DNA from 4 places in the Lysinibacillus sp. NPDC096382 genome. Region 3 is predicted to be linked to each of the others. Evidence: riboswitches for the same ligand, from Rfam matches in the RefSeq annotation. Region 3 holds a riboswitch; each other region holds the start of a gene.
What was found. Region 3 has a riboswitch for cobalamin ahead of ACIQZA_RS16355 (hypothetical protein). Riboswitches for the same ligand answer to the same signal wherever they lie in the genome.
Positions count from the first base shown of each region.

Region 1: linked by a shared signal. The riboswitch ahead of metE (5-methyltetrahydropteroyltriglutamate--homocysteine S-methyltransferase) and the one ahead of ACIQZA_RS16355 (hypothetical protein) in region 3 are both predicted to bind cobalamin.
Region 2: linked by a shared signal. The riboswitch ahead of ACIQZA_RS12285 (ribonucleoside-diphosphate reductase subunit alpha) and the one ahead of ACIQZA_RS16355 (hypothetical protein) in region 3 are both predicted to bind cobalamin.
Region 4: linked by a shared signal. The riboswitch ahead of nikA (nickel ABC transporter substrate-binding protein) and the one ahead of ACIQZA_RS16355 (hypothetical protein) in region 3 are both predicted to bind cobalamin.

Region 1 is NZ_JBIWFC010000034.1:1,296-9,033, reverse strand. It holds gene ACIQZA_RS25165 (UDP-N-acetylmuramoyl-tripeptide--D-alanyl-D-alanine ligase) at 1-343, shown strand, start outside; gene ACIQZA_RS25160 (UDP-N-acetylmuramoyl-tripeptide--D-alanyl-D-alanine ligase) at 476-1,861, shown strand; gene ACIQZA_RS25155 (C40 family peptidase) at 1,960-2,895, opposite strand; gene ACIQZA_RS25150 (VOC family protein) at 3,676-4,038, opposite strand; gene ACIQZA_RS25145 (DUF5367 domain-containing protein) at 4,098-4,496, opposite strand; gene ACIQZA_RS25140 (TetR/AcrR family transcriptional regulator) at 4,513-5,085, opposite strand; cobalamin riboswitch at 5,272-5,451, shown strand; gene metE (5-methyltetrahydropteroyltriglutamate--homocysteine S-methyltransferase) at 5,771-7,738, shown strand, end outside.
Region 2 is NZ_JBIWFC010000007.1:121,428-129,165, reverse strand. It holds gene ACIQZA_RS12325 (pyridoxal phosphate-dependent aminotransferase) at 1-777, shown strand, start outside; gene ACIQZA_RS12320 (histidine phosphatase family protein) at 1,119-1,736, shown strand; gene ACIQZA_RS12315 (bifunctional adenosylcobinamide kinase/adenosylcobinamide-phosphate guanylyltransferase) at 1,740-2,318, shown strand; gene cobS (adenosylcobinamide-GDP ribazoletransferase) at 2,356-3,132, shown strand; gene ACIQZA_RS12305 (histidine phosphatase family protein) at 3,105-3,704, shown strand; gene ACIQZA_RS12300 (bifunctional adenosylcobinamide kinase/adenosylcobinamide-phosphate guanylyltransferase) at 3,653-4,045, shown strand; gene ACIQZA_RS12295 (ECF transporter S component) at 4,515-5,009, shown strand; gene ACIQZA_RS12290 (hypothetical protein) at 5,006-5,689, shown strand; cobalamin riboswitch at 5,800-5,987, shown strand; gene ACIQZA_RS12285 (ribonucleoside-diphosphate reductase subunit alpha) at 6,149-7,738, shown strand, end outside.
Region 3 is NZ_JBIWFC010000012.1:3,489-11,226, forward strand. It holds gene ACIQZA_RS16345 (class I adenylate-forming enzyme family protein) at 1-1,243, shown strand, start outside; gene ACIQZA_RS16350 (acyl-CoA dehydrogenase family protein) at 1,245-2,912, shown strand; cobalamin riboswitch at 3,227-3,409, shown strand; gene ACIQZA_RS16355 (hypothetical protein) at 3,438-3,641, shown strand; gene ACIQZA_RS16360 (ABC transporter substrate-binding protein) at 3,677-4,642, shown strand; gene ACIQZA_RS16365 (FecCD family ABC transporter permease) at 4,639-5,640, shown strand; gene ACIQZA_RS16370 (adenosylcobinamide amidohydrolase) at 5,637-7,112, shown strand; gene ACIQZA_RS16375 (cob(I)yrinic acid a,c-diamide adenosyltransferase) at 7,203-7,738, shown strand, end outside.
Region 4 is NZ_JBIWFC010000002.1:256,611-264,348, forward strand. It holds gene ACIQZA_RS05040 (ABC transporter ATP-binding protein) at 1-241, opposite strand, end outside; gene ACIQZA_RS05045 (ABC transporter permease subunit) at 252-1,064, opposite strand; gene nikB (nickel ABC transporter permease) at 1,066-2,019, opposite strand; gene nikA (nickel ABC transporter substrate-binding protein) at 2,091-3,704, opposite strand; cobalamin riboswitch at 3,854-4,046, opposite strand; gene ACIQZA_RS05060 (hypothetical protein) at 4,164-5,138, opposite strand; gene ACIQZA_RS05065 (histidine kinase) at 5,494-5,760, opposite strand; gene ACIQZA_RS05070 (M3 family oligoendopeptidase) at 5,860-7,668, opposite strand.

The sequences.
Region 1 (7,738 bases), on a different contig from region 3:
TCTCGGAGAAGGCAAGAAAAAAATTGCCATTATTGGGACGATAACAGATTTAGGGTCTTGGGGATATATAATTCACGAACAAGCGGGAGAATTAATTAGTGAAATTGGGGTCGACGTACTTATTACGATAGGGGAACATGCAAGTATTATGGCGCTTCATGCCATTGAGGCAGGAATGAGTTCACCTGTGTATATTTTTAAAAATAGTACGCGCGTCTATAAATTGTTAGAAGATATTGTAGATGAAAATACGGTTCTTTTCATTAAAGGAGATATGTATAGTAAAGAAGTTTCTAAGTTGGCAGATGATTTAAAAATAAAAAAATCTTCAACTTCCGAATAGATTTCACCTAAATAAATGTTATTTTTCATCATTTACTAGAATGAGCATATTTATAGTCAATTGCTAGAAATGCATAAACTATGATACTCATTTATTCAGAAATATTCTTTATAGAAAGGGGGCGTAGTTAACTTGCAACATATAAGTGTGAGGGATATAAGAAAACTATTACAAGGAGAATTATTAAGCGGTTCTGAACACTGGTCTGTTAAACATGCAATTTATTATAACCGACATGAACTGACTCAAAATCATACACTTATGTTTGTTAGTAAAAGTGATCAAATTAACTGGCAAGAAATAGATCGAAAGGGACCATCTCTTGTCATTTCTGATAAAACATCAGAGGAATTAAAAAATGCGCTGAAAAATACGACCGTTATACGCGTCAAGAGTATTTTGCATGCCTATTGGAAATTTATGGGACATTACAGAAATTTATTTCAAATACCAGTCGTTGCTTTGACCGGAACATGTGGTAAAACGACAACGAAAGAAATGATTAAACATATAGCTAGTAAGGAATGGAATGTTCAAGCATCTGTCAGCAGTAAAAATGAGCCACGGCAATCCTTACCGTACTTGACTGGAATCGATCAGAATACAAAAGCAGCTATCTTTGAATTAGGGCTGGGTAATATCGGTAATATTAAACACCAATGTATGATCTATCAGCCTACGATTGGTATTATTACGAATATTGGTGTCCATCATTTAGATGGATGCAATAATCTTAATGGCTATATCAAAGCAAAGGCTGAAATTGTAGAAGGAATAAGAAAAGATGGCACGTTAATCATTAATGGTGATGATGAAAACATTAAAAAAATCCCCCTAAGTAAATTTAAAGGAAAGATTATTACCTTTGGCGTCAACGAAAAGGCAGATTATCAAGCTACGAATATACAATTCACTAAAGGCGGCATGAAATTTGTACTAAAAGTGTCAAATGACAAATACAATTTATTTGTTCCAGGATACGGAGAACACCAAGTATATAACGCATTAGCGGCTATAGCTGCCGTGAAGGAAATGGGACTTTCCATTGCTGTTGCAATTTCGCAATTAAAAACGTTCAAAGCGATGGCAAGACACTTAGAATTTTCTACGGGCATCGGTGAATGTACTATAGTAGATGATACTTGGACAAATAACCCGACTTCTGTTGAAGCGGCACTAAAGGTTTTGGATACGATAGGAAAAGGGAAGAAAGTAATTCTTATTTTAGGTGACATTAAGAGATTAGGAAATTTCGAAGAAAAATATCATCGAGAGATTGGCACAATGGTCGCGAAAAGAAATATTGATACGCTTATTACTATTGGCAATAGAGCAGAAAATATTGCGAACCAAGCGTTGAAGGAAGGCACCAAGGCAGATGTTCATATGTTTAAAGATGTTACAGGCGTTTTAGATGTACTAAAGCATAAGCTAGATAGTGAAACCATTGTCCTTATTAAAGGTCCAATGTCTAGCAAATCTATGATAGAATTTGCGAATCAGTTAAAAAATAAATAATAGAAAAAGAAGCTTCCTTAAGGAAAGCTTCTTTTTTAAACATTAATTCTGTTGAGCATTTCAAATTCAACCATTTGAAATGATTCTAGTAAACTTTCTTAAAAAACACGTTTTGCTGTAATATAATGCTCTTTATAATAGTCAACCATTAGTACTCTTGTAGTAATACCACTTGAACTTGGAATGATAATACGTTGATCTCCGGCATAGATAGCTACTAGTGAAGGGGTTTTAGAGCCTTTAACACTATTAAAGAACACTAAATCACCCTTTTTTAAATTGGTACGTGAAACCGTTGTTCCAACATTCATTAGTTCCTTTAAATTGGTTGTACCAAGTTTAACTCCACTCTTACGATAGACGAAATCTACATATCCTGGCGCTGTAAAGCGAAGACTTGCTTCATTATTTGTAGAACTCATAGTTACTTTATTTTTATAATTAAAGGCGTTTTCAACAATCTTATCGCCTTTCGTTGCAGGATTAGCTGAAAGTAATGTAGGTAATACTCTACGGGCCCCTACATAATTATCTGTATAATATGGTTTACTATTTAAATCAGAAATAACAATATTTTGCTTAGAATCAGCCATGTGAATCATTTTGTTGTTTCCGATATACATACCAACGTGGTCAGGGTCTGTCCCAGTTTTTTTACTCTTAAAGAATAGTAAATCACCTTTTTGTAATTGATTTCTGTTAACAGACGTTCCTTGCTGTAACATATAATCTTCATTATAAGTTGCAAGGTCAACACCATTTTTCTCGAAAATGTACATAATAAATGAAGCACAAGAAAATTTATAAGGATATGTAGCCTTGTATACAGAATTGCTGTATGTCGCCTTACCAATTAAGCTTTTTCCAGTTTGAATTAGTTGATCTGCTTTCGCATTAACTGCTTGTGAGTTATTAAGGGCATTTGTTGTTGTTGCAGCCTCAACTTCTATAGGTTGAACAGTTGGCTGTACCATCCCCACTGTGCTAAAACCTATCGTCAATGCTAATGTTGTTGTTAAAAATCGTTTATTCATGTTGTTAATTTCCTCCTGAAGCTATTGTTAGGATTAATCCCAATTTGGTTTGTCACTGGAATTAATCGTAGCATGAAAAAGTAGGGCTTCTTTGAGGAAATTGTTACCACGCTGGATGGGGATTCGCTGTAAACACCTGATATAAAAGGCTTCATCGCCTTAATTTACAGTTTTATTACAAATGTTTCAGTTGGGTGAAGTGTTTATGGAAAACGAAAAGTCAAAGGGGCAGGAAGTACAAGTTTTTCTAGGCATTGAAAGATTAAACGACAATCGCTCCTATACATTTACCATGGTATAGTTAGACTATTTCATCTTTGGGATCTAGCGAGAAATAACGGTTCCATAAGGAGGAGTTTCGTTCTAGCTACTAGGAGTGAGCGTTGAACTGTTTCCCACGGCTTGATTTGTTCCACGCTACGCTTTTGAACTAAAGATAAGTTGTTGCTATCACTATAAAATAGTGTGAGATGAGATGTCAGATACAGGCTTTGTGAAATGGTTAATTAGAGAGGAAAGTGAGCGTTGGGGATCAGCATCCCAAATGAGACACTGGAGCGCAAGCGAGATGGGTCATCGAACGCCCCTAGTACCTCTCATTATGCCTACAATTTTACGCACAGCTTTGTGTGTAGATCTTTTTTGCTCTTTAGAAGGCGGATGTCGATAAAATTCAGAAGTCGGATGACATTTTGTTAAAACGTCGTTGCTTTGCTAAAGATTCATACTTTATTTCACTAAATATTTTTTTACAGCATGCCTTCTATTCAACTGTTTTCCTTAAATTTCCTGAATCATCTCTACTCTATTACCGAATGGATCTCTAAATTCAAAGCGATCAAAATGAGGAATAGGAACTGAATCGAAAATTTCTATATGATGTTCGGCTAATACCTTCTTCCAATGTTCTATATTTTCAACTTGATAGGCAATATGAGCTTTTGTCGTTAATCTATCAAAGCCATCCTCTGTCCCTACATGTACCTCCCTATTGCCGACCTGTAACCAAAATCCACCTCGTCCTTTCAACGAATCAGGCTTTTCAAGTTCATTTAGTCCTAATACTTGACAGTAAAAATGTTTCCCTTTTTCTTCTTCACCTTTTGGAATTGTTATTTGAACGTGATGTAAGCCTATAACCATTTTTTCTCCTCCTTTAATTGTAATCGATACTTACTTCTAGGATAATAATGCCAAATCCTTTAATTTGACGAAGGAATAGTTTTTTTTCTCACGAATGTGGCCTTTGTAAAACCAGTAAGGAGAATTAGGGAATAAGCCCATAATAGCCATGAGGCGAAATATCGATCTAAGACAACCGATAAATTCGGAAAAATATCGTCGAAGACTAATAAAACGACTGCATCGATAAGCATTCCAGGTAATGCAATGCAGATAGCAGCCAGTAATCGCTCTGTACCTTTTATTTTTTTTATAGAATAAATAGGTATTGTCGCTAGCCAAACGATTGGAAAAGCTAAAATGTAAGTAGCTATCATGAGGGGAGGTTCTTTAAGGGTAAAAAAGTAATGCCCTATAAATCGAAACACGGCACTTGCTACAAACCAAATCCCAAAACCCCAGCATAAAAAGAATCGCATAGTGTTCCTCCTCTAATTATTTTCCTAGACGATTTAATGTCTCAAGGATTTTTTCGAATTGCTGATAAAATACATCTATATCGAAATCGTCCCGCATCATCACTTGTATGGCCAAGCCATCAATTAGCGCGTTGAAAAAAATGCTCCAAGTTTCCATCGACACGCCATCAATTGGTGATGTATCCCATAATTTGTTTAAAATATTACGCAAATGTTCATTTTCGGCCGCTAAAATTTGTCCAATTTGCTGTCTAATAGTCGGGTTCGTAAAGCCAAAGACGATTAAGGTGAAAAATAATTTATGATAAAAGGCATCATCTTCATATCGACTTTTTGCAGAAAGAAGTGCAGATTGAATCATTTCTTGATCGGTCGTCAAAATCTCATGCCAAGAATTTTCACAGATGTCCTGAACTATTTCGAGAATGATTTGCTCTTTTGATTTGAAATGATAATAAATAGTTCCTTGTGTCACACCAGCTTGCTCAGCAACAGCCTTTAAGGTGAATTTTTCAATCCCTTTTTCTACTAAACTTTGCTTGGCAGCCATTAATAAATCTGATTTTTCAATACCAGTAGGCTTTGCCATTCATTGACACCTCCATTGTTATTAGTTAGTTGGATAACTAACTCAAAAATAACGAAAAATACCTCTGTTTACAAGTGTATTTTAGTAATTAGATGTATAGGGCTCCCAATATGATAGAGTTGGATTGAACAAACGTGAAAATAAATCTACTTTTCTGAAAAATATGTGTTATAGTAAAACATAATTAAATAATGTGTAAGAGTTGGTGCCAAATGAAAGTTTGGCTTAAAAGGGAAGTCGGTGCAAATCCGACGCTGTCCCGCAACTGTATATCGGAGCAAATCACAATTGCCACTGGGGAAACTGGGAAGGCTGTGAGGCGTGTTGATGAGAAGCCAGGAGACCTGCCAATTTCTAGTACACACCAAATACCTACGTGGAAATAGGTGGTGAGATGTGACCGTATCGTCCCTGTGCGACAAAGAATCATGCGATATCTTGTAAGAATTTCGTATTGTTTTTTCATAGCTATTTTTAATTTGAGATAACAGCCATTTTCCAAAAAAAGGAGAGTGGCTTTTTTTTTACTTCTTATTAGAAGTTAAAGCCCCTGGCCGATGTCACGGAATCGGAAAGAAGACCGAAATGACCGACATCGTGTCGGCCCTCATACTGGCCTAAGCACATAGGGCCGATTCCGGACTCAATAATGCCGAGGCATACTTAATGGATCGGAGAGATGAACATGATTTATACAAGTACTATAGTTGGTTATCCGTATATCGGAGAAGATCGTGAATGGAAAAAGGCTTTAGAGGCTTTTTGGAAAAATGAGCTTTCAGAGGGTGAATTTTTGCAGAACTTAAAGGATATTCGTCTAGCCCGAATTAACAAGCAGCTTCAACTCGGAATAGACCTGATAACTGTTGGAGATTTCACACTTTATGACAGAATGTTAGATACGGCAATGATGTTTGGCTTAGTTCCAAAGCGCTTTGATTGGCAGGGAGACAAAGTTGATTTACAAACATACTATGGGGTAGCTCGTGGTAGTAAAAAAGCCGTGGCTAGTGAGATGACGAAATGGTTTAATACAAATTATCATTATATCGTGCCAGAATACGATGGACAAACTTTGCAATTAACAGAAAATAAAATATTGGCAGATTTTTTAGAGGCTAAGGAAGCGTTTGGTATTACTGCAAAGCCTACATTGATTGGCCCTTATACATTTTGTAAATTAACGAAAGGCTATGACAAACTATCGCAGATTACATTCATTTTAGCATTACTACCACTTTATACGCAGGTCCTAAAGGAGCTCGTGGATGCAGGTGCACAGTGGATTCAATTAGAAGAACCACTTCTTGCCACAACATTAGATGAAGCGGAAGTTAAACTTGTTCAAGAAATTTATACACAATTAGCTGCATCAGTACCCGAAGCTAAAATTATGCTACAAACTTATTTCGAATCATTATCAGCATATGAGTCAATTGTAAAACTTCCTGTTCGTGGGATTGGGTTAGACTTTGTGCATGGCTACGGCAAAAATATGGAGTCATTACGTCAATTTGGCTTCCCAAAAGATAAAATATTGGCTGTTGGTATTATTAATGGAAGAGATATTTGGCGTTCCAATCTAGCAGAAGTTAGCTCAACTATTAAAGCCATTGAACAACTAAGTGGCGCAAAAGAACTATGGATTCAATCTTCATGTAACTTACAGCATGTTCCAATTACGACCACACTTGAAACTAAGCTTGAACCAGTTCTTAAAAATGCCCTCGCCTTTGCGGATGAAAAATTAGTTGAGATCATGGAAGTAACAAAATATTTACAGGGCCAAGACAGTCCCTCAAATTACAAACTATCGGAAAGTATGAAGGCGATTGAAGCGTTGAAAAATCATCCGATTCGCCAAAATAAAGATGTTCAAAAAGCGGTTCGAACAGTGTCGATACAAGACTTTGAACGCCATAGCGATTTTAAAGCACGGCAAAAGATTCACCAGCAAGCATTGCAATTACCACTGTTCCCAACGACAACAATTGGGAGCTTTCCGCAATCGGATGAAGTCAAACGTACACGAAGTGCATGGCGCAAGAAACAAATTTCAAATGAGGATTATGCAGTATTTGTAGAACATGAGACAAAGCGTTGGATTACTATTCAAGAGGAATTAGATATCGACGTTCTTGTGCACGGTGAATTTGAGCGCACAGATATGGTTGAATATTTCGGGGAAAAACTAACAGGTTTTGCATTTACGGAGAAAGCATGGGTTGTTTCATACGGTTCCCGCTGTGTGAAGCCACCAATTATTTACGGTGACGTTGCATGGGAAGCACCGATGACAGTCAAAGAAACAGCCTATGCTCAAAGCCAAACGAAACGCTATATAAAAGGTATGCTTACGGGTCCTGTGACAATTTTAAATTGGTCATTTGTACGGGATGATATTTCCCGAAAGGATGTAACATATCAGATTGCTTTGGCACTCCGAGAAGAGGTGGAAGCACTAGAAGCTGCAGGCATTTCAATTATTCAGGTTGATGAACCAGCATTACGAGAAGGCTTGCCGCTTCGTAAAGAAAATTGGGGAACGTACTTAGAGTGGACAGTAAATGCTTTTAAACTTGCTACATCTAGCGTTAAGGATGAAACACAAATCCATACACATATGTGCTATTGCGAGTTTAATGATTTTATC
Region 2 (7,738 bases), on a different contig from region 3:
ATTGTCCACTACACATTGCCGATGGAACATCTGAAGCGTGAAATGGCGAACGCAGACGCATTATATATTTGTACACCGAACAATCCGACGGGGGTGCTTCCTAAGAAAGAGGAGCTTCTCGAATTAATCTCTCACGGTACAAAGGTCAATTGTGAGCTGGTCTTTGATGAGGCATTTATTGACTGGGTAGATGAAGCCTGTTCTTTGATCCAATATGTGGCGGAAAATCCTCATTTAATCATCGTTCGTTCGATGACCAAAATGTATGCAATTCCAGGATTACGCCTAGGCTATTTAGTGGCAAGCCCGATAGTTGTTGCTGATCTAAAGTCTATCCTACCGCATTGGAACTTAAATGCTTTTGCCCTTGTTATAGGCACAGGCTGTTTAGATGAACATGAATATTGTGAGCAAGCCATTGCCTATGCTAAAAATCAACGGGAATCGCTACAGAGCTATTTACAAGAACATGGTTGTCAGGTGACGAATAGTGTAACAAATTTTGTATGTTTTACATTACCAAAAAATCAGCAAGCAGATACATTTTTCACATACTGTTTATCAAAGGGCGTCGTCCTGCGCCATACAAAAAACTTTATGGGCTTAAATGGTGAATGGTTCCGAATTGGCATTAAAGATATTGCGGCTATGACGTATTTACAGAATTGTTTGGAGGCGTGGTTAGGTGGTGAAATGAATGCGGTTTTAAGTCGCCTTTCAGCGGATGTCCAATCATCAGTACCTGTCGCTACGCTTTCGAGACATCCACTGAAATAAATAGAGGAATTCAGTCTAAGAACGCCACGTCCTGTGGCAACGACTGAGTGACCAACTTCGTATTGGCCTAAAGCCTCCAGCGGGTGTCACGAAATCGAAAGGAGTGCTTAGGGGATGTTAGCCTAAAATCATCGCATCCATGCGATAACGGCTAACTGACCTGCATCGGCGCTGCTGCCGCTACGCTTTCGCGCAAAAGACATCTGCTGCTGCCGCTACGCTTCCGCGCAAAAGACATCTGCTGCTGCCGCGCAAAAAACATCTGCAGGCCCAAGCACAAAGCCGATTCCCGACACCAATTATGCCGGGTCACAATTGATTGCAAATTAGGGGTGAGAAAGTTGACAACTTTTTATTTAATAAGACATGGCGAAACGATGTGGAATAAAGAGCATCGACTACAGGGATGGTTAGATTCGCCATTATCCGAGGATGGTATTTTACAGGCAGAAAAACTTCGAGATTATATGAAAAAATGCTCTTTTGCAGCGGCATATAGTAGTTCAAGTGGCCGTGCTAAGGAAACGATGCATATTCTTCTAGATAATCGACAGCTTCCAATCTATTATGAGGATAATTTACGGGAAATTTTTTTAGGCGATTGGCAAGGAAAAACTATCGAGGACATTATGACTATACATCGCCTTGATTATGAATTATATACCGATTATCCAGGACAATTCGTCGCAACCCATACGGAAAGCTTTGGTACGGTAACAGAACGAGCCATGTTTACGTTATCGAAAATTGCAGAAAAATATCCCGAGAATAATGTTTTAATTGTGTCCCATGCTGTAACGATTAAATGCATCATTAACGCCATTTTAGGGCGAAGCATCAATCAGCTATGGGCAGAACCATTTATTAATGGTACAAGTGTCACGATTATTGAGAAAGTCGAGCAACAATGGCTCGTGAAAGATATCGGGAACATTCAACATTTACAACAGGAGGCTTAACGAATGCCACTAATTTTCATTACAGGGGGGGTACGTAGTGGTAAATCCCACTTTGCTGAAAAAGCGGCTGTTACTCACTATCAAACAGAGTTTAACCAAGCGCGACGACTTATTTATATTGCTTCTGGAGTAGCGTTGGACCATGAGATGGAGAAGCGCATAGTGCGTCATCAAGCAGATAGACGAGCACAAAATATTGAATGGTTGACGATAGAAGCACCTTATGACATAGCAAAAACATTGCATAAACTGACTGATGGAGATGTTGTGTTATGGGACTGTGTTACGACATGGCTGACAAATGCTTTTTACGAGGGTTTTGATACGGGAACTCCCTGTGTGGAACAACCTTGCTGTTTAGAGCAAAAGCTTGATGTTTTAAAAAAGGCGGTAGAGACGTTACTTGAGAAAAAGGTGACGTTTTTTATCGTCTCAAACGAATTATTCGATGAGCCTCCATATTCTAGCGAGGAAGTAGAATTATACCGACAAACCCTTGGGAGATTACATCAATGGTTCGTTTCTATAGCGGATGAGGCGTATGAAATAAATTATGGTGTCGTAAAGAAATGGAAATCATAAATGACGCTTTGAAAATAAAAAGAAGGAAGGCAAGACGATGAAAAATTTCTGGCATAGCATACAACTTGCGTTTCAATTTTTTACAGTTTTGCCGGTACATAAAGAAATTCCGTTAACAAAGGCAACTATTACCGGGATGTTCGCCTTTTTACCATGGATAGGGGCTCTCATGGGTACTACAGTGGCGGCGGTGATCTATAGTTTAACAGAATGGACGGCAAGCAGTGAGGTTTTGCTTACTTTTGTGATTGTCGGATTATTTGCCTTATTTACGGGTGGTTTGCATTTAGATGGTTTTATTGATATGGGGGATGCTTATTTTTCGTATCGAGATCGTGAAAAGCGGCTAGAAATTTTAGATGATCCACGTGTTGGCGCATTTGGAGTACTATCTGTGCTATTTCTAGTGCTTGGTAAATTTGTGATACTGCATGAGTTATTCGTACAGCATAAATTTGCACTATGGATGCCTGTATTTATTCCGTTATTAACTAGAATAGGCATGAGCTTTTATTTTATGTCGCTCAAATGCTCGAAAGAAAAGGGGCTTGCCTCCTTTTTTAAAACACATATTAAGCCGGGAATACTTATTAGCTTTATGCTTATCACATTAGTTGTGGCGTATAGTAGCTTGTTGTTTGTCATAGGCTTCTCAATTGTTCCACTAGTGTTGATGGCTGTATTAACGATTGCCTTTTTAGTCTTCCGTCAATTTACAGTGCGCAACTTTGGTGGCGTTTCTGGAGATTTACTCGGTGCATCAATTGAAGGAATGGAGGTTGTACTGTGGGTGACGTTGTTATTGTTTACTTGATGAGACATGCCCCAACGATGGAAAATTTGGAGAAGCGATATATCGGCTGGACAGATTCTTCATTAGCTGATGCATCTTTGCTGACTATAGTAGATTCAGATGTCACGAAGGTGTATGGTAGTGATTTGCTGCGCTGTAGGGAAACAGCTGCCCATTATTTTCCGCATGCAACATATGTGTCTGATAAAAGATTTCGTGAGTCGAACTTCGGTGCATTTGAAGGACGAACATATGAGGACTTGAAAACAGATAGTCGCTATTGTGCATGGTTAGATGACCCCGTACAGTCACCGCCGCCAAAGGGGGAAGGTCTTGATGCTTTTTGTGCGCGTGTCATTGAAGGGTTCACTGAGATACCAAAAGGTGAAGATGTTTATCATCTCGTTGTCCATGGTGGAGTTATTCGAGCACTTCTTGTAGAATTTGCACCGACTGAGCAAACTTTTTGGTCGTATCAAACACCGCATGATAAAATGTTTTCTTTAACGTTTACAAGAAAGGCTTGGGAGGAGGGAGCGAGATGCATGTCTTTATCGGAGGCGCCTATAGTGGAAAAACCGACTATGTCATGAAATTGCTTGCAGGTCAAAAAGTTGAGCTAGTAGATGGCAATCTACCTGATGTCAGCCCAGCCTGTGATGTACTAATTATTAAAAACATAGAGAAATGGCTCGTGACACAAGATCTTGAGGATGATGAACCTCTTGTCAAAACTATTTTGAAAAGACTAAAGACTCTTGAAGAAAATTGTGCAGTCTATATAATAGTGACCGATATGGGTCGTGGAGTTGTGCCAATGGAAAAACAGGCACGATTGTTGCGTGATACATGTGGGCGTTTGTACCAGGTATTATTCGCTGAAGCTGAACAAGTCGTACGCATTTGGTACGGTATCGGGGAACAAATCAAATAATATAGTTTTAAAAAAATTTATTAGGCCTTTCATTTGGGGATGAGATTTGCAGGACGTATGCTTTGTAAATAAGTTGATCGGAGTGAGGCTGGGCCTCCAGGAAGCTTTGCTCTGCGCGAAAGTGAAGCGTCAGCGACCAAGCGCCCAACCGGAACAGAAATCAACCCCACGATATGGTAATGAGCCATATTAATGATTTCTAATAAATTGATCCAACAACGGAATTTAAGGATGACATTTTGCTAAACGTATGTCATGCATATAAGTTGATTGGGGTGGAGGATGGGCGACTCCTCGGGGATCAGCGTTACAAATGAGACCCTGCAGCGAAGCGAAACGGCTCATCGAACGCCCCCAGGAAGCTTTGCTCTGCGTGAAAGTGAAGCGTTAGCGACCAAGCGCCCAACCGGAACGGAAATCAACCTACGTTATCATGACGAGCCAAATATAAAAGGAAAGAGGAAATGGGATGGATCGACAAAGATTAATGAAATTGACGCTCACTGCCATGGTAGCGGCAATTTGTGCAGTAGGTGCAGTCATTAAAATACCAACATTTATTTCAACTGCTGCGCTTGACTCTGCACCTGCATTGTTGAGCGTTGTATTTTTATCTCCAGTATTAGCAGGGGTTGCGGGAGTCATTGGGCATTTTATCTCAGCCTTAACTACTGGCTTTCCATATGGGCCACTACATATTATTATCGCAGTAGAAATGTTTATTGTTGTATGGGTCTTTGGGGTAATGCATAAAAAAGGAATGCATTTCTGGAAATGGCCTGTGGCACTTGTTTTCAATGGTGTTGTTGCACCTTTACCATTTTACTTTATCATTAGTCCTGCATTTTACTGGGCGTCACTGACTAGTCTTCCATTGGCAACACTCATAAATCTAGTGATTGTTGCCATTGCGATGCCAATTCTCTCTAAAGTGTTTATGCGTAAGGAAGGTCGAGTACATTGAGAAATGCAATAAAAATAGGTGGGTTGATTGCAACATCTGATAATGCCGCAGCTATTGGTGAAAAACCACAAGATGTTGTGTCTGCTCCAGACAAATTAACGGCATACTTAACGGCGCGTGTTACTTTTATAGAGCAGCTTGCTGCAAATGCTTTACCAAGCCATATTATACTCGCTAATTTTTCAGGGGATGCTGCATGGTCTCGTTACGTTGCAGGCATTCAGCAGGTTTTTGATGAGACGGGTCTTAATTGTCCGCAAATAGACGGTAGTACAGAGTCCAATATGCCGACTCTACAATCAGGTTTGTCTATAACGATGCTAGGTGAGCAGCAAAAACGCACAGCAACTAAGCATGAACAGCTTAGTTGGTACACCTATGGACTACCGCTTGTAGGCAATGAAATCCTTGCACAGCCTGAAGATGTGGCACAGCTCCAACCTATTTTTCAGGCGTGGAAAGAGGGAATAGTGCAGCAAGTATGGCCAGTTGGATCAAAAGGTCTACAAGCCGAATTTACCCGACTTTTTGGCGAGCAACAGGTTAAAAGTTCGTTAGATGTCGAGAAATCGGCTGGTCCATGTGCAGTAGTTTTGCTAGGAATTCAGCCAGAAAAAGAGCAGCTAGCACAAAAAAAATTTCCTAGAAATTTTGAAAAACTACGTAAAACTGCATTGTAATTGGGCTTGTTTCGAGAAAATGTAGCACTTTATAACTTGCAAGGGGCAAAACACCTATTGCAACAATAAACACAATATGTTAGATTTGTTTAGGAGTTAAAACACTATATATAGTATTTTGGACGAGCGGTACCAATATGGTTTAAAAGGGAATTCGGAAAAAGAGTCATCTTAGGCCGAAGCTGTCCCCGCAACTGTAAGTGCTGACAAATGATGAATTGGCCACTGTGAAGAACGGGAAGGCTATCGTTTGGAGGAAGCATGAGCCAGGAGACCTGCCGAGTTGTTCAAGACAGCAACACATTCTTCGGGGATTGAGAAGTGGAGGCGAGAGATTTGTTCACTTCTTTGTGTGCATGTCCTTCATTTCCATTTCCGATTTTACAGCGATCACGTAACCGATAAATGTTGCGTGATCGCTTTTTGTGTTGCTGGAGAAGGAAAGGGAGAGAATGTTACATGACAATTCAAATCGAGCAACAAATTGCTAAGCTCAAGAAAAACTACACAGAGGATGAACTCGAAAGTTTTGTAAGATTATCGGATCGATGGCTACGAAAAAACGACAATGCGACATTTGAAGCATGGGCAGATGCGATGATTTTACAAACGCTTAGCCTCATTGATGAGGAGGAGCCATACTGGACATTTGTCGCAGCTCAAATTTTTTTAGAAAAACTATATGATCAATTTGCAATGCGTCGTGGAGTTTCAGTGAAAGATGTTTATAAAGTTTTCCCAGAACATTTAGCACACTATACAGAAGCTGGATTGTATCATGAAAGTTTAACAACAAAATATAGTGAGCAGGAGCTTCAGGAACTCGCTTCTTATCTAGAATCAAGTCGAGATGAGTTGTTTACGTATATTGGTTTAAAAACATTAATGGACCGCTATGTAGTCCGTGATTACACGAAAATACCAGTGGAATTACCGCAGGAACGATGGATGGTCATTGCGATGACTCTGATGCAGGATGAAACAGAAAATCGTTTAGAAAAAGTCCGTGAATCTTATTGGGCAATGAGTAATTTATATATGACTGTTGCCACACCGACATTATCGAATGCAGGTAAAACACATGGACAGCTATCAAGTTGCTTTATCGATACAGTAGATGATAGTTTACAAAGCATTTATGACACGAATACAGATGTCGCAACATTATCGAAATACGGCGGCGGTATTGGTGTTTATATGGGTAAAATTCGTAGCCGAGGCTCATCTATTAAAGGTTTTAAAGGTGCATCAAGTGGCGTTTTACCATGGATTAAACAGCTTAATAATACGGCGGTTTCAGTCGATCAGCTTGGGCAACGACAAGGAGCTATTGCTGTCTATCTAGATGTTTGGCATAAAGACGTCTTTACGTTTTTAGATTTACGCTTAAACAATGGGGATGAACGTCTGCGTGCCCATGATATTTTCACAGGGCTATGCTTACCGGATATATTTATGGAAACTGTTGAGGCACGTGGGGAGTGGCACTTATTTGACCCACATGAAGTACGAGAGGTTATGGGCTACTCACTAGAGGATTTCTACGATGAGAAAAAGGGTGACGGTTCTTTCCGTACTAAATATGAGGAATGTATCGCGAATCCATTGTTAAGTCGTGAAGTCGTACCAGCTATAGATATTATGAAGCGTATTATGCGCTCACAGCTAGAAACAGGCGTGCCGTTTATGTTCTATCGTGATGAAGTAAATCGTATGAATCCGAATAAGCATGAAGGGATGATTTACAGTTCGAACCTGTGTACAGAAATCTTCCAAAATATGTCGGCTACTGAATTCGAATCTATTACACTAGAAGATGATGTCATCGTAACACGTCGCAAGCCTGGAGATTTCGTTGTATGTAACTTATCATCTATTAATTTAGGTAGAGCAGTACCGGCCGGTGTTCTAGAACGATTAATCCCAGTGCAAGTACGTATGTTAGATAACGTTATTGCGCTAAATACAATTCCAGTAAAACAAGCAGAGCGTACGAACCTACGCTACCGTGGTATTGGGCTTGGCACATTTGGCTGGCACCATTTATTA
Region 3 (7,738 bases):
GCAAGAGGTTGAGTATGTAGCGCAGCATGCTGATGCTAAAGCTATTCTAGTGCATGAGGCGATTTTTGCAGCAGTCGAAAACATCAAGGTAGTCCCTTTGAAAATCAAAACAGGCCAAGAGCAGGCTGGTTGGCTAAACTATGAAACACTTATTCAACATGCAAGCAGTCAAACAATTGATTGCCAATTGAATGAAGATGATGTTTCAACGATTTTATATACTTCGGGTACAACGGGAAAACCAAAGGGCGTGTTGTTTAGCTATCGCAATATTTTAACTGTAGCGCAAATGATTGCAATAGAAATGGAAGTAAAGCCAGAAAGTCGGATTCTTCTTATGATGCCATTGACGCATTCAGCTCCATTACATTTATTTTTAATGGCAGGAGTACTTGTAGGCTCGACAAATATACTAACGCCAACATTTACAGCTGATTTATTGATAGATTCAATCGAGGAGGAACAGACAACGCATTTCTTCGGAGCACCTGTCGCTTATTTGTTAACTGCCCAAATGCCAAGATTGCAAACAGCTGATATATCATCGATGAAATGGTGGGTTTATGGTGGAGCGCCGTTATCGCAAAATGAAATTCGCTTTATCCAAAAAGCTTTCCGAACGGATAATGTAACCTGTGTCTATGGATTAACAGAGGCTGGTCCAAATGGTTCATTATTGTTTGGTGAAGAGCATGCAACGAAGGCGGGGAGCATTGGTCGGCGTGCACCACTTGGGGCGGAGCTACGGATTATTAACGACAATGGAGAAGATGTCAGTGTTGGTGACGTAGGAGAAATCGTGATATTCGGTGAGGGTAACATGCTGGGCTATTATAAGGATGATGTTGCAACAAAGGGTGCATTTATAGATGGGTGGCTGAAAACAGGTGACCTAGCTCGCATAGATGAGGACGGCTATATTTGGATTATCGATCGTAAAAAGGATGTTATTTTTTCAGGCGGTGTGAATATTTATCCGAAAGAAATAGAAGATCGTATGTTGAGCTATGAGGGGATATTTGAAGTGGCTGTAATCGGTGTGCCACATCCGGAGTGGGGAGAAACGGTGAAGGCCGTTTATGCCGCCAAAACGGAAACTGACGAGGACGAACTTAAAGCTTATTTGGAGGAGCGTCTTGCTAAATATAAAATTCCACGCATCTTTGAACGTGTGGAAGCGTTACCACGAAATGCATCGGGCAAAATACTAAAACAATCCTTGAAGGGACAAGAGGTGAGATAGCATGAAAGTTTTACAGCAGGAAGAAATGAAAACAACAAACTTTTTTAACGAAAATGATACACTTCATAAAGTTTTAGAAATGATGCTAGATAAAGAGTTTGTGGACTATGCAAAACGTGAGCTAACAGATTTTGGTGAGCTTTGTGCTGGAGATATTGATGTGAGAGCCAAGCATACGGATAGAGAGGGTGAACCTCGATTACAAAGGTATAATGCCTATGGTGAAGAAGTGTCAGAGGTTTGGGTCAATGATGGCTATAAAAGAACAATTGAAGAGACGTACAATACCGGCATTGTTGGCTATGTGCATAAGGATATTCCGCAATTAGGTAGAAAGGGTAACTATGTCTATAGCTTTGCTCAAGGCTATATACTATCACATGCTGAGCCAGGCTTTTACTGTCCTGTTACTTTAACGATGGCAACGGCTTATCTCCTTGATCATTATGCGAGTGATGAGGTGAAAGCGCGCTTTTTACCACATGTTTGTGCAACAGGAGAGACAGAGCTATATGAGGGGGCCACGTTTTTAACGGAACGTCAAGGTGGCTCTGATGTTGGAGCGAATGTTGTGAAGGCAAGACAGGACGGCAATCAGTATCTTTTATATGGAGAGAAATATTTTGCATCTAATGCAGGAATGTGTGGAGTAACCATGGTATTGGCGCGCATGGAAGAGGCTCAGGCAGGCTCAAAGGGCTTAACATTGTTTGCAGTTCCATGGCGAAATGAGGATGGCACAGTTAATAACCTACGCATTCGGCGTTTAAAGGATAAACTTGGCGTTAAAGCAGTGCCTTCAGGTGAGGTGGAATTTGATGGTGCACTAGCTTATGTCGTAGGTGATCCGAATAAAGGAATTTATTATATGCTGGAGGCACTTAATTTATCAAGAATTTGCAATGCGGTTGCTTCTATCGGTATTATGCGCCGTGGATATTTAGAGGCGAAGCATTATGTGACAAATCGTTATGCGTTTGGTAAGTCTTTAACGCAATATCCTATGATTCAGGATACACTAGGGAAATTCGCTGCCAAGCTTCATGTAGAAGTTGCCACAGTTTTTGATCTTATTCAGCTGTACGATAAAGTAACTAGTGGGCGAGGGAATAAAGAAGACATTATTTTAAACCGCTTGTATATTGCGATCATGAAAAAAGAAACGGCAGAGCAAGCTGTACATTATGCTAGTGAAGCCATTGAATTACATGGCGGAAACGGCTATATTGAAGATTTTGTTACACCTAGGTTATTAAGAGATGCACAGGTACTTACTGTGTGGGAAGGGACTGCGAATATTTTAGCTTTAGAGCTCATTCGCTTAGTTGATAAGTTTCATGTGCATGATTTGTTTGTTCGTGTCATGGAAGAGCGCCTAGAAAAACTACCTGACAGTCCATTAGTCGAAATTGTAGCGGAGCAATTAGCAAAACTAGGTGCAACTTTGCAAACATTTAGCCGTTTAGATGATGCAACGAAAACGTTTGAGGCAAAAAGGGTTGCAGAGAAAATGGCACATTTATATGAAAGTGTTGTAGCTGTCGAATGGGCACAAAGATTCGGCGGCAAATATGAGAAGCTAGCAGATATTTATTTAGAGCACACATGGGCATTACGAGAAATGGGTGCACCAATGAAAACGGTACAGTATTTTTCAGATATAGTCTAACTTATTTCGGCAGGTGTCCAAACACCTGCTGAAATAGAGGAACTCAGTCTAAGAACGCCACGTCCTGTGGCGACTACTGAGTGACCAACATCACGTTGGCCCAAAGCCTCTGGCGAATGTCACGGAATCGGAAAGAAGTTCACATAGGATGTTAGCCTAAAATCATCGCATCCATGCGATAACGGCTAACTGACCTGCATCACGCAGGCCTAAGCACAAAGCCGATCCCGGACGCAATTATGCCAAGGTATAATTGATTGTTTAGAAGTCGTCTCGAATGGAGGCGACTTCTTTCATTTTCATGTATAATAAAATCAACTGAATATTATAAAGGTTCTTTACTTTAGTAAAGTGAAAAGGGAAATCGGTGTAATTCCGATGCGGTCCCGCCACTGTATGTGTGAGTTTTTTCAATCTGCGCCACTGAAAATTTCGGGAAGGCTTGAAAAAGCGTATGGAGCACGAGCCAGGAGACCTGCCTTTATAGAAAACACGTTGTAGCCTACGAGGATAGGATGGTGGATTTTGTATATGTATTTTTGTGCAAATTTGACCCCCTCATTATTTTATGATGAGGGGTATTTGTTTTGGAAGATGAATGTCAATAAATTTGAAAACATGGGCGATAAATCCAAAATGTTAGGTGATAAACTCAAAAAGTTGGGCGATAAATCCAAAATGTTAGGCGATCAAAAACTAAAACGTATCGATAAATCAAAAAAACAATAAAAACTATACGCACAAATAGACTAAGGAGGATTCACATGAAGAAAATTTGGAAAATAGGGTTATCAGCATTTTTAGCTATTGGCTTACTTGCTGCATGTAATACAAAAGAGGCGACAAATGAAAAGCCGTCATCTTCTGAGCAACAAGAGACAACAAAAGTAGAACAAGCAACATTCCCAATGACGATAACGGATGCTACTGGCAAGAATATTACGCTAGAGGCACCTCCTGAAAAAATTGTCTCACTCATTCCGAGTAACACAGAAATTTTATTTGGCCTAGGCTTAAATAATGAAATAGTTGGTGTGACAGATAATGACGATTATCCACCAGAGGTTACTAAAAAAGAAAAGGTTGGCGGTATGGATTATAATATTGAAAAAATTATTGCTTTAACGCCAGATATCGTTTTTGCGCATGCGTCGGGTATGGGTTATTCAAAAGGAGCTATTGAACAGCTTGAGGCGGCAGGTGTAAAAGTATTTGTTGTAGCGGATACAAAAAACTTTAATGAAACTTACACAACAATTGAACAGCTTGGTCGTGCAACAGGAAAACTAGAAGAGGCTAAAAAAATTGTGGCAAATATGAAGGCAAAAGTTAAAGAAGTTGAAACAAAACTTGACGGTGTTGAGGCGAAAAAAGTCTTTGTAGAGTCGTCTGATGAGCCAGAAATTTATACAGCTGGTAAAGGTACATTTATGAATGAAATGCTAGAAATGATTCATGCCGAAAATGTGGCAGCAGATTCAAATAGCTGGTATAAAATTGATGCTGAACAAATTATCGCAAAAAATCCAGATGTCATTGTTGTGGCATATAATTACGTACCTGATATTTTAACGAAAATTCCACAACGTGCAGGATTTGAGACAATCTCTGCCGTGAAAAATAAAGCCATAGTACAAGTGGATGAAAATATAACAAGTCGTCAAGGTCCCCGTTTAGCAGATGGTCTTGAGGAATTAGCGAAGGCCGTCTACCCTGAGGCGTTTAAATGAGTAAAAAAATTGTAGCCTATGTAACAGCAATTACGCTTCTAATCATTAGCATCTGGTGTGGTGTGGCGATAGGCTCGGTTCATATTCCGCTAGAAGTATTGTGGAATAAGGCGGCTGATGAAACAGCCGCCAATATTTTATGGAAAATTCGATTACCTCGAGTTTTGCTTGCAGGGCTTGTAGGGGCGTCACTTGCAATTGCAGGGGCAGCTTTTCAAGGCTTATTAAAAAACCCTTTGGCTGACCCTTATACGTTAGGTGTTTCCTCTGGTGCATCAGTTGGCGCAGTTATGACGATTTTTTTTAGTATATCAATACCTGTAGTAGGTCATTTTACATTGCCGACCTTTAGTATGATAGGTGCCATATTAACGATGGTAGCTGTTATGGGCTTTGCTAGAATAGTAGACCGCTCGTTAAAAATGGAAACTCTTATTTTAACGGGGGTTATATTTAGTTCATTTTTAGGTTCCTTGATTTCTTTAATGATTGCATTATCTGGTGAAGAGCTTCGCCAAGTTATCGGATGGCTGCTCGGTTCAGTATCGATGCGTGGTTGGCCTTATGTTCAGATGATTATCCCGTTTGTCATAATTGGCACCATTATGCTTTGGACACAAAGGCGCGAGTTAAATGTTCTGCTATATGGTGAAGAACGCGCGAAGCATTTAGGTGTTAATGTTAAGCGCAGTAAATATATTATTTTAGTGGGTGGATCAATGTTGACAGGAGCTGCGGTAGCTGTTTCTGGAACGATTGGCTTTGTTGGTTTAGTCGTTCCTCATATGACGAGAATGATTTGGGGTTCTGATCACCGACACTTATTGCCATTATCATTTTTAAATGGGGCAACTTTGCTAATTATTTGTGATTTAATAGCGCGAACAATTATTATGCCAAGAGAGCTACCGATTGGTGTCATTACTGCATTTATTGGGGCACCCGTTTTTTCCTATATTTTTTACAAGCAACGTAGAAGCAAGGGGGTACGGGCATGATTGTTGTTGAACATCTTTCCGGTGGCTATGAAGACGTACCTATCGTCCAGGATATAAGTTTTTCAGTTGAAAAAGGCAAAATACTAGGGATCTTAGGGCCGAATGGTAGCGGGAAATCCACACTGTTAAAAGTAATAAGTGGTATTCTACCAGCAACTGCAGGCACTATATTAGTAGATGGTAAAAGTAGCAGCTCTTACAATGCTCGTGCATTAGCAAAAAAAATGGCAGTGCTACCACAATTACATGCTAATGCTTTTTCAAATAGTGTACGGGAGGCAGTATCACTTGGGCGTTATCCACATCAAACAGGCTTCTTTTCAAGCTGGACTGATCGCGATGAACAAGCAGTCCAACATGCCATGATGCAAACTGGTGTGAAACGCTATGAACAGACACCGATGGAATTTTTGTCGGGCGGTGAGCAGCAAAGAGTTTTTGTAGCCCAAGCTCTTGCACAAACAGCTGAAATATTGCTGCTAGATGAGCCAACGAACCATCTAGATATTGCTCATCAACGTCAAATTTTAGATATGGTGCGAAAGGAAGCAATTGAAAGTGGTTTGACCGTTATTATGGTACTGCATGATATGAATTTAGCCTCCCTCTATTGTGATGAATTATTGCTAATGGAGGAAGGTCGGATGCGAGCATTGGGGGCGCCGCATGAAGTATTAATCGCTTCGCAAATCGAAGACGTCTATCAGGCCCGAGTTGAAACTTACGCACATCCAGAAATTCCAAAGCCTCAAATTACCATGATGCCAGCCTCAGTTGAACATCAGCAGCGTGCTGTCATTACAAAAGAAAATTTCACTGTTACAGATCGTTATATTAAGCTTCAATCAGAGTTTCCGTTAAAAACAGTGTCCTCAGCTGTCCATAATCCGGGTATTGGTTGGTATGATTGTCTGTTAAATCGCTCTGTACCAATAGATTATGTCATTAGTGATGTTAAGAAAGAGGTCGCTGGATTTTTACTAAAAGATCATTTCTCATCTACAAGTACCGTCGTCATGTTAACAGCTGTTCCAACAAATCTTGTAGCTATAAATGAATTTAAAGCTTCCTTTGGTAGTGTCCTTGTTGCTGTTACGGCCGGAGTTGGCAATGCAGTTGATGTGTCTCGTACACATGACAGACAAGATGAACCACATATTGGTACTATAAATACGTGGGTTATTATTAATGGTTGTTTATCAGAAGAAGCGTTTTTCCAAGCAATGATGACGGCTACCGAGGCGAAAACAAAGGCATTGCAATCGGAAAATATTCGCGATGAACTTAGTGGTACAATTGCGACAGGTACTGCTACGGATAGTTTATTAATTGCAGCTACACAAAAAGGGGAAGAAATGCTGTATGGAGGTCCCATTACTGATGTAGGTAAGATTATCGGTAAAGGTGTTTTTGAAACAACTGTACAGGCAATAAAAAATTATCTTCATTCAGCAGATACTCCTGCTGAATGAAGATAATGCCTCCGGACGCATTGTTTATCTGCGCGACAGCGGCAATTACGCCAAGGCGAAATTATAAAATAACTTTAGGAGATGAGAGAAATGAAGCTTTACACGAAAACAGGCGATACAGGGAAAACAAGTCTTATCGGTGGACGCGTTGATAAGGATAGCTTACGCGTTGAAACATATGGGGCCATTGATGAATTAAATTCTTTTATTGGTAAGGCTGTCAGTGAACTAGATCGTGAATTATTTAAGGATATTTTAATTGATTTAGAAACAATTCAGCATGAGCTTTTTGATGCGGGTGGCGATCTTGCTAACGTCATGAAGGAACGTCATTATAAGCTAACAGAGCAGCCAATCGAAGTGTTGGAAACGCGTATTGATGCATTATCAGATGAAGCACCGCCGTTACAGCGTTTTATTTTACCAGGTGGTGCACCAGCAGCTGCAACCTTACACATTGCTCGCACAGTAGCACGTCGAGCAGAGCGTCAAATGGTAACGCTTATGAAGGAAATCGAAGATGTACCGACAATTGTACAAAAATATTTAAACCGTCTATCTGACTATTTATTTGCAGCTGCAAGGGTTGTTAATTTTAGATTAAATGTCGCGGATGTTGAATATAT
Region 4 (7,738 bases), on a different contig from region 3:
GCAATTTAGTGGCTGATACATTCAATAAATTTTCTTGTTGGTAGATAATTTGGCCTTGGGTAATCTGCGCCGAAGCCGGTAATGATTGCATGATGGCGTGGCACAGCATTGTCTTTCCACTACCACTTTCCCCTATAATCCCTAAGACACGCCCTTTATAGGCTGTCATATTAATTGAGGTTACTATCTTTTTCTCACCGATTTTTACCGTTAAGTCTTGCACTTCTAAAACTTTCTCCATAAATCCCCCTTTATTGGTCAAGCTTCTTGAAACTACTTGCCAAATAATTCAATAATAGCACAACAAAAACGATGGCAAGTCCAGGATAAAGCATTAATTCAGGATGTTGACGGATATATTGTTTTCCTTCATTCACCATCATTCCCCATTCAGGGATGGGGGCCTGCACGCCAAGTCCAATAAAAGAAAAACCTGCGATTTCTAAAATAACCTTTCCTATATCTAATACGACAATTGTTACGATAGGAGGCAGTAAATTGGGGATATAATGGCGTATGATTAATTTGATTCCTGAAGTACCACTGATTTTTGCTGCTTGAATAAAATCTTTTTCATTCATCCCAATAAACAAACTTCTTATCAATCTTGAATAATAAATAAATTGCGTAAAAATAAGTGCGATTAACACATTTTTTAAGCTAGGCCCTAATAAACCTAAAAGTCCAAATGCAAGGACAAGTGTAGGAAAAGCTAATAAAATATCACATATTCGAATAAATAGATAATCTATCATCCCTCTTTTTAGCGCAACAAATGCACCTAGTAAGATCGCTAAAAGAATGGCTACTATTTGAATGACGAGCGCAGATCCTAAAGAATAGCGAATACCTAAAAGTAATCGTGAGAAAACACATCTTCCTAGATGGTCTGTACCTAATGGATAGTCCCCTGTTGGACCTAAAAATTTCTTTGATATATCGACCGCTAAAGGATCATGGGGCATTAAAATTGGCGCAAACAGTCCTAACAAGCCAATGACCAGCAGTATCGTTAGACTAAATAATCTTTTAACATTTGCACGTTTTTTATGTAATAGACTCACTTCAATCTCTCCTGTCCTTCATCATCAGATGAGGATCCAATAGCCGATGCAACACATCTGTGCATAAATTTGCAAGCACATAGATGACAGCAATAATCAATACATAGCATTGTACAACCGGGTAATCCCTGTTAATAATGGATTCGATTAAATACCTTCCGAGTCCAGGCCAACTAAAAACCTGCTCCACAATTACTGCACCACCAAGTAAATTACCAAGTGTCATACCTAATACAGTAGTCAACGGAATAACAGCATTTCTTAAAACATGACGTACGAGGATCACTGAGTTTTTTAATCCCCTTAGCTGTGCATATTGAACATAATGCTGTTGTAATTCTTCAATGATGGTTGTACGGATAAATTGAACGAATAACCCAATTGTTGGTAAAGCTAGTGCGAGTGCGGGTAAAGCTAGATGAGCTAGTGTGCCCTTTCCATTTGTCGGGAAGATCCCTAATTTCAGACTAAATACATATAGTAGTAAAAAACCTAACCAAAATGTTGGAATCGATACACTCATGATAGTCAATAGTCTAATTATTTTATCGATGATGGAATGCTTATACAAGGCACTTATGATCCCTAATGGCATACTTATTCCTAAAATCAACACAAATGCAGCAACAGCTAATTCGATGGTTGCTGGTAATTTTGCGAATAGCTCATGTGCTACTGGTAATTTACTAACAAAAGATGTCCCAAAATCTAAATGTAAAACGCCTTTTATCCATAGCAAATATTGAATAAGAAAAGGTTTGTCTGTTCCAAGTTCTTCACGCAATGCTTGAATGGCTTCCGCTGTTGACGCAACTCTTGCCAATCTAAGAATGACCTCAGCAGGCTCTACTGGAACAAAACGAATAAATACAAAGGTCAGGATCGATACGCCCAATAATACAAAAGGCAATGTCAAAATTCTTTTTAAACAAAACATCCATGTTGATTCATACATGCTGTCACTTCCTAATCAATCCTATGATAAAGAGAGAGCTGTCTTTGATCGACATACTCTCTCTTTTACAGTTATTTTTCTTTTTCCATTTGTGCATATGGAATATCATATTCAGATGCACGTGGAGCAAAATCTTTCATATATGGCTGATAAATCACGTTATTGGTTTCGTAAGATATAGGATAGAATAGTGCTTGGTCATGGAACTTTGTTAAAATATCCGTATAAAGTTGCACGCGCTCTTTTTCATCTGTACCTACTAATAATTGATGAATTTTAGTATCGATTTCTTTGGCATTTGGTAAGCCTAATTTTGCTTCATAGACACCATTAGCGTTTGGTGTAGCTGATTCATTAGCAAAGCTATGTGGATCTGTTGGTGGTCCATTTGTACGCCAGAAATTAATATCAACCTGATTATCCATTAATTTTTGCAGACCTACCATCACATCTGCGCCTTCTAAATTCAACTGTACCCCTATTTTTGCTAGTTCACCTTGCATTAGTTCCGCCATTGGCTTTTGAATCGCATCTGTAGCAATGTAGATTAAATCTAATGTTAGTGGCTGTCCGTTTTTAGAGCGAATTTTTTCACCCTTCTGTAGCTTCCATCCCGCTTCATCTAGCAATTGTTGTGCTTTTTTGGGATTATATAAAATTGGCGCTAAATCAATATTGGCATATGGAATAGCATCCCAAAAAAGTGTATTGGCAACCTTTTCTGTACCATGTGTTATACTATCAACCATTTGTTCCTTATTGATTGCATATTGAATCGCTTGGCGAACCTTCAATTCTGCTAACGGGCCAGACTGTGTATTGAACAGTAGCGCTTTTGTAGACAAAGGTTCAGACGTAGCGGTTTTATATTTACCACTATCTTTTAAATATGTATAATTATCTAAACTAATAATGCCTCGACCATATATTAAATCTAATTCTTCGTTTTCAAAGGCCAATGAAATAGATTCTGAATCAGGGATGATTTTTACTTTTATTTGTTCTACAAGAGGTTTTTCCCCCCAGTAGTTTTCGTTGCGACTGAATAGAGCGTACTCATCCTTTTTGTAATCTGTTAAAACCCATGGGCCTGTCCCAATTGGCGCTTTAATTGCATCTTGGGTCGCATCACCTTTAGGGAATCCATTATCACCTAAAAAACGGAAAGGTCTTACAAAGGCAAGTTCGTTTAAAACAGGATAATACGGTTCATCCAATTGCAAACGAATTGTAAATTCATCCACTTTCACAACCTCTTTTATATGGTTTACCATACCCATCCAAGAATGCATATCACGGTTTGCTAAAACGGCATCAAAGTTTCGTATTACATTATCTGCATTAAAAGCTGTTCCGTCTGAATACTTAACATCTTTTCTTAAATGAAAAGTATAAGCAGTTTTATCATTAGAGATGTCCCAACTTTCCGCTAATTTCGGTGTAATTGTCCCATCGTCGTTATATTCAACCAATGATTCATAGACCATTGCTTGTGCTGTCATTTGATTTGGTAAATATGTATGGGGATTTAATGGACCTACATCTAATGGCCACCCAATCGTTATCATTTTTTCGTCTGTCTGTTGTTTCGATGCTGTCTCTCCCTTTTCATTGCTTGTACAGCCAGTGAGTAAACTGAACATCAAAATAAGCGTGAAAGGAAGTAAATACTTTGTCAATCTCATTTTCTGTCTCCTTCTTTGTTTGTGGTGCACTAAATGAAGAATCTAAAGATTGAAAGAAGGCATAAAAAAAACCTTATTCCAAAAGAATAAGGACAGAATAACTTACTATAAGTAAGCCTCTATCCATCTCCCTATCTTTCGTAGATCATCAATGAATCTCTTTACAAGCAGGCATTCTGGCTCATGAATCATGATTTTGCTTCACCTTCCCAAGTAATTACTCAGTGGTTATCGAAACAAAACTCCTCATTTACAGCTGCGGGACAGCATGGGATTTACACCCATTTTCCTTTTAATTGAATGAAAGTTTATTTCACTCAAACTTGTAATGGTTGCTATGAAATTAGTATTAAACATAACATGCGCTAATGTTCACGTCAATTTCATTTTCTGAATATAATAAAAATCTTATATATTATGACTAACTTAACCCTGGCCTCATGTAACTACTTTTTATTTTTAGTCACGCTTCTTCAATGAAAACAGAAGATAGATCGTATCAATTTCATGGGATTCTTCCAAAACCCAAGAGGTTTGACTTAAAATCCGCTGCAATCCCTCTAGCCCAAGATATTGGATTTGCACGCCAACAAACTCTGTAAATCCCAAGTATCCCGGATTTACATGCGCTCGGTCAAAAATTAATGAACCCGTGACCCTAGCGTCCTCCGGAGAGTTAGTATAGAAATGGTTTAGATTTTCAATGATATCTGAATCCGAACCGTACTCAAATAGACCGCCCTCCGATGAACAGAGCTGAATCCAGTCGAAACGTTCTAAACACATCTTTAATAATGCCTCTGGTTGATTCCAGTCATAATGAATAATATTGAGGGTAATGTCCAGGTCTTGAAAGCGTTCCCCTGGCTTCTTCAAAACGTCGATGCATCGTTTGGCAAAATTGGGGCCGTAAGTATCGATATCTAAAATATTGATTTCAATCTTGCGTTCCTTTAATAATTCTGGGTCCGATTCTTGAATGAGAATTAAGGTGTTAATACTGTCGGTAGCGGCTCCCCCAGCGATATTGAAGAAACAAAGGTTCCGTTCAGGGAATTGCTTGAGCTGGGGGAGCAAAATTTCCGACTGGCGCCGGCAAAGATCCCTCAGCCTGATCCGGAGTCCCATGAAAGAAGTTTGCTTCACCGCCCACTTGTCCCGGAAACCTAATTTTATCCCGTTGGTTAAGTCGGGGCCAAGTTTGTACAGCAAAGTACGCATGCCGCTAAGATAGGAATTGTCAACATTCGACATTTTCACAAAGATGTTGCGGATAAAGCCAGGCATCTTTTTTAATGATTCAATGCTCTTGGCTGACTTGAGACAGCTCAAATGATACGCTTGTTCATCAATACTTGCGTTGAAAAGGGGATGTGTAATATCCAAAATCGGCAATTGAATATCATTCTCGAAAACGGCATAAAGAATTTGCATTGTCCACTTTATCACCACTCTATTTATCAATTTTCAAACCCATTTAGGTGATCAAACAACAAATATATCTTCTCCTCGATCTTCTTATATAAATTGAAACGCAAACTTTAAACCGATAGGAATAGTTAACCAAAGCAATAGAGTTGCTCAATATTATTCTGAAACAAAAAGCATTTTCCAATTTGTTTTTGGTAAGAAATTTCCACATCAATAGTACCCCAATAGCCCATATTGGTAGGATTAAAAAGAATTTTGGTGTTAAAGTTTCAGATTCACCTAATGAACTCTGTCTTTTTGTTTTGATATTCGTGAATTGAATATTAATAACTTCACCATCTTCAAAGAACGTACCCGCTTATTGCTCTAATAAATAAAATATCGGTAGTACTATCAATCCTAGTAGAAAAAGCAGTGGCATCGCGGAAACAATTAACGCAAAAATTCTCAACTTCCCCTTTTGGCTAAAAAATGCAGTTAGAAATGAAGCGATTATTAAAGAAATAACCACAATGTCCCCAATTTCCGAGGTTCCGTTCACTTCAATTGGTGTAATAAAGGCGAAAATAATGAACAAAGAAAACAATAACAATGAAATAATACTTAAATATTTTCTTAACACCATTACCTCACCTCATCTGCACCTTTAGTATAAGGCTACTGGGAAAGTCCACTTACAAATGGCGGTTGGATTATTTTCTTTTGTCATTAAGGTTCGTCATCTTTAAATAATGATACACTCTCTACTTAATTTGATAAATTCATCCACATCTTTAATGCATAATTCTATTCCCTTTTTCCAAAAAGCTTCCGAAGTGATATCATCACCTAAATGTTTCATCACTAATTCCTCTGTGCACATACTCCCTGAATCGCGAAGCAAATCTAAATAACATCTTTCGAATTCTTTACCTTCTTCTTTTGCCTTTGCAAATAAACTCAATGCAAACAAATATCCGAATGAATATGGAAAATTATAAAAAGGAGATTGTGTCATATAATAATGTGGTGTCCATATCCATGAATGCAGTGAAGGATTATCAAGAGAACCATCATAGCCTTCATCTATTGCTTCTTGCATAATTTCGTTTAAGCGTGATGATGAAACAATTCCTTCTTTACGTTCTTCATAAAATTTCTTTTCAAATAAAAACCGAGAATGAATATTCATGAAATTCATGACACTACGCTTTAATTTCTCATCAAGCAAAAATAATTTTTCATTAGTAGATTCAGCTTTTTGCATTGCCGCATCTAATATAATCATCTCTGAAAACGTTGAAGCAGTTTCAGCAATGCTCATTGGATATTGTTTATTCACGCCATTAATAGATTTCATTGCATCGTTATGGAAGGCATGTCCTAATTCATGAGCAAGTGTTAATACATCTGTAATTGTACCGCCAAATGTCATGAAAATTCTTGATTCTTTCGAAAGTGGAAAACCTGAACAAAATGCAACAGCGGACTTATTTGCACGATCTTCAGCTTCTATCCATCCTTCACTAAATGCCTTTTTAGAGAAATTTTCTAATTCTGTTCCGAATTCACTAAAATGCTCCAAAATAAAATTAACAGCATCTTCGTATTCAATTTTTTGTTTTTTTGTTGTAATAGGTGCCCAAAAGTTAAATGATTGCATCTTTTTATAGCCATTTATTTTTGCTTTTTGATTTAGGTAGTCAGTGAAGGGTTTTTTAAATTTATTAACGACAGACCACATCGCATGAAGCGTTTCCTCCTTCATACGATTTTTAATTAAAGATTCTTGTATTACATTATCTAAGCCACACTTCTTGTAAACTTGTAATCGAAAGCCTGCAATATGATTTAATATTTTCGCAAATAGTTCTTCATTCTCTTTCCACGTATCTTCTAAAGCATAATGGGATTCTTTACGAACATCTTCATTAGGATGTGAACGTAAGTTGATAGCTTGACCGACGGATACATTTTTTTGTTCTCCATTTATTTGAACTTTAATCGTAAAATTATTTATAAAAGAACTATAAAATTGCCCCCAAGCATGATATCCATCTACCATGAGGTCTGAAACTAAATTTTGTTCTCCATCTGAAAGGGTTGTCTCACCGTCTTCACGCCATTCATTCAGTATAAACTTAAAATTTGCTAAAACATCAGTATTCAGTAGACCCTGCCACAAATGATAATCAATTTTTACCAGAGTATTTTTTACTTTTTTCAATGCCGATTCAAAACGAGTATTTATTGTCGTAATGATCCCTTGGAGAATTATAGCCTCCTGATCTTTTGGACTTTGAGCAAGAAGGCAAGTTATAAAAGAATTTGCTTGAGATATATTAGTTCGAATATCTCCTATGTATTCAACTAAAACCACAATATTAATTGATTCATTTATTTTTTGTGGAACATTAAAGGAATTTGCTTTTTCTTCAAATTCAGAAATTTCTTGTTCCAAATATCTTATATGTTCATGTAATTGTGATGATTTACTTCCACCTTGGAACAAACTATCTAAGTTCCATATTTGCCTATACTTTGTTTCGCCCAATCATTTCTCCCCCTTAAACTATTCAGCAATAATCAAACGTACATTCCCATCTTATCACATCATGGAACAT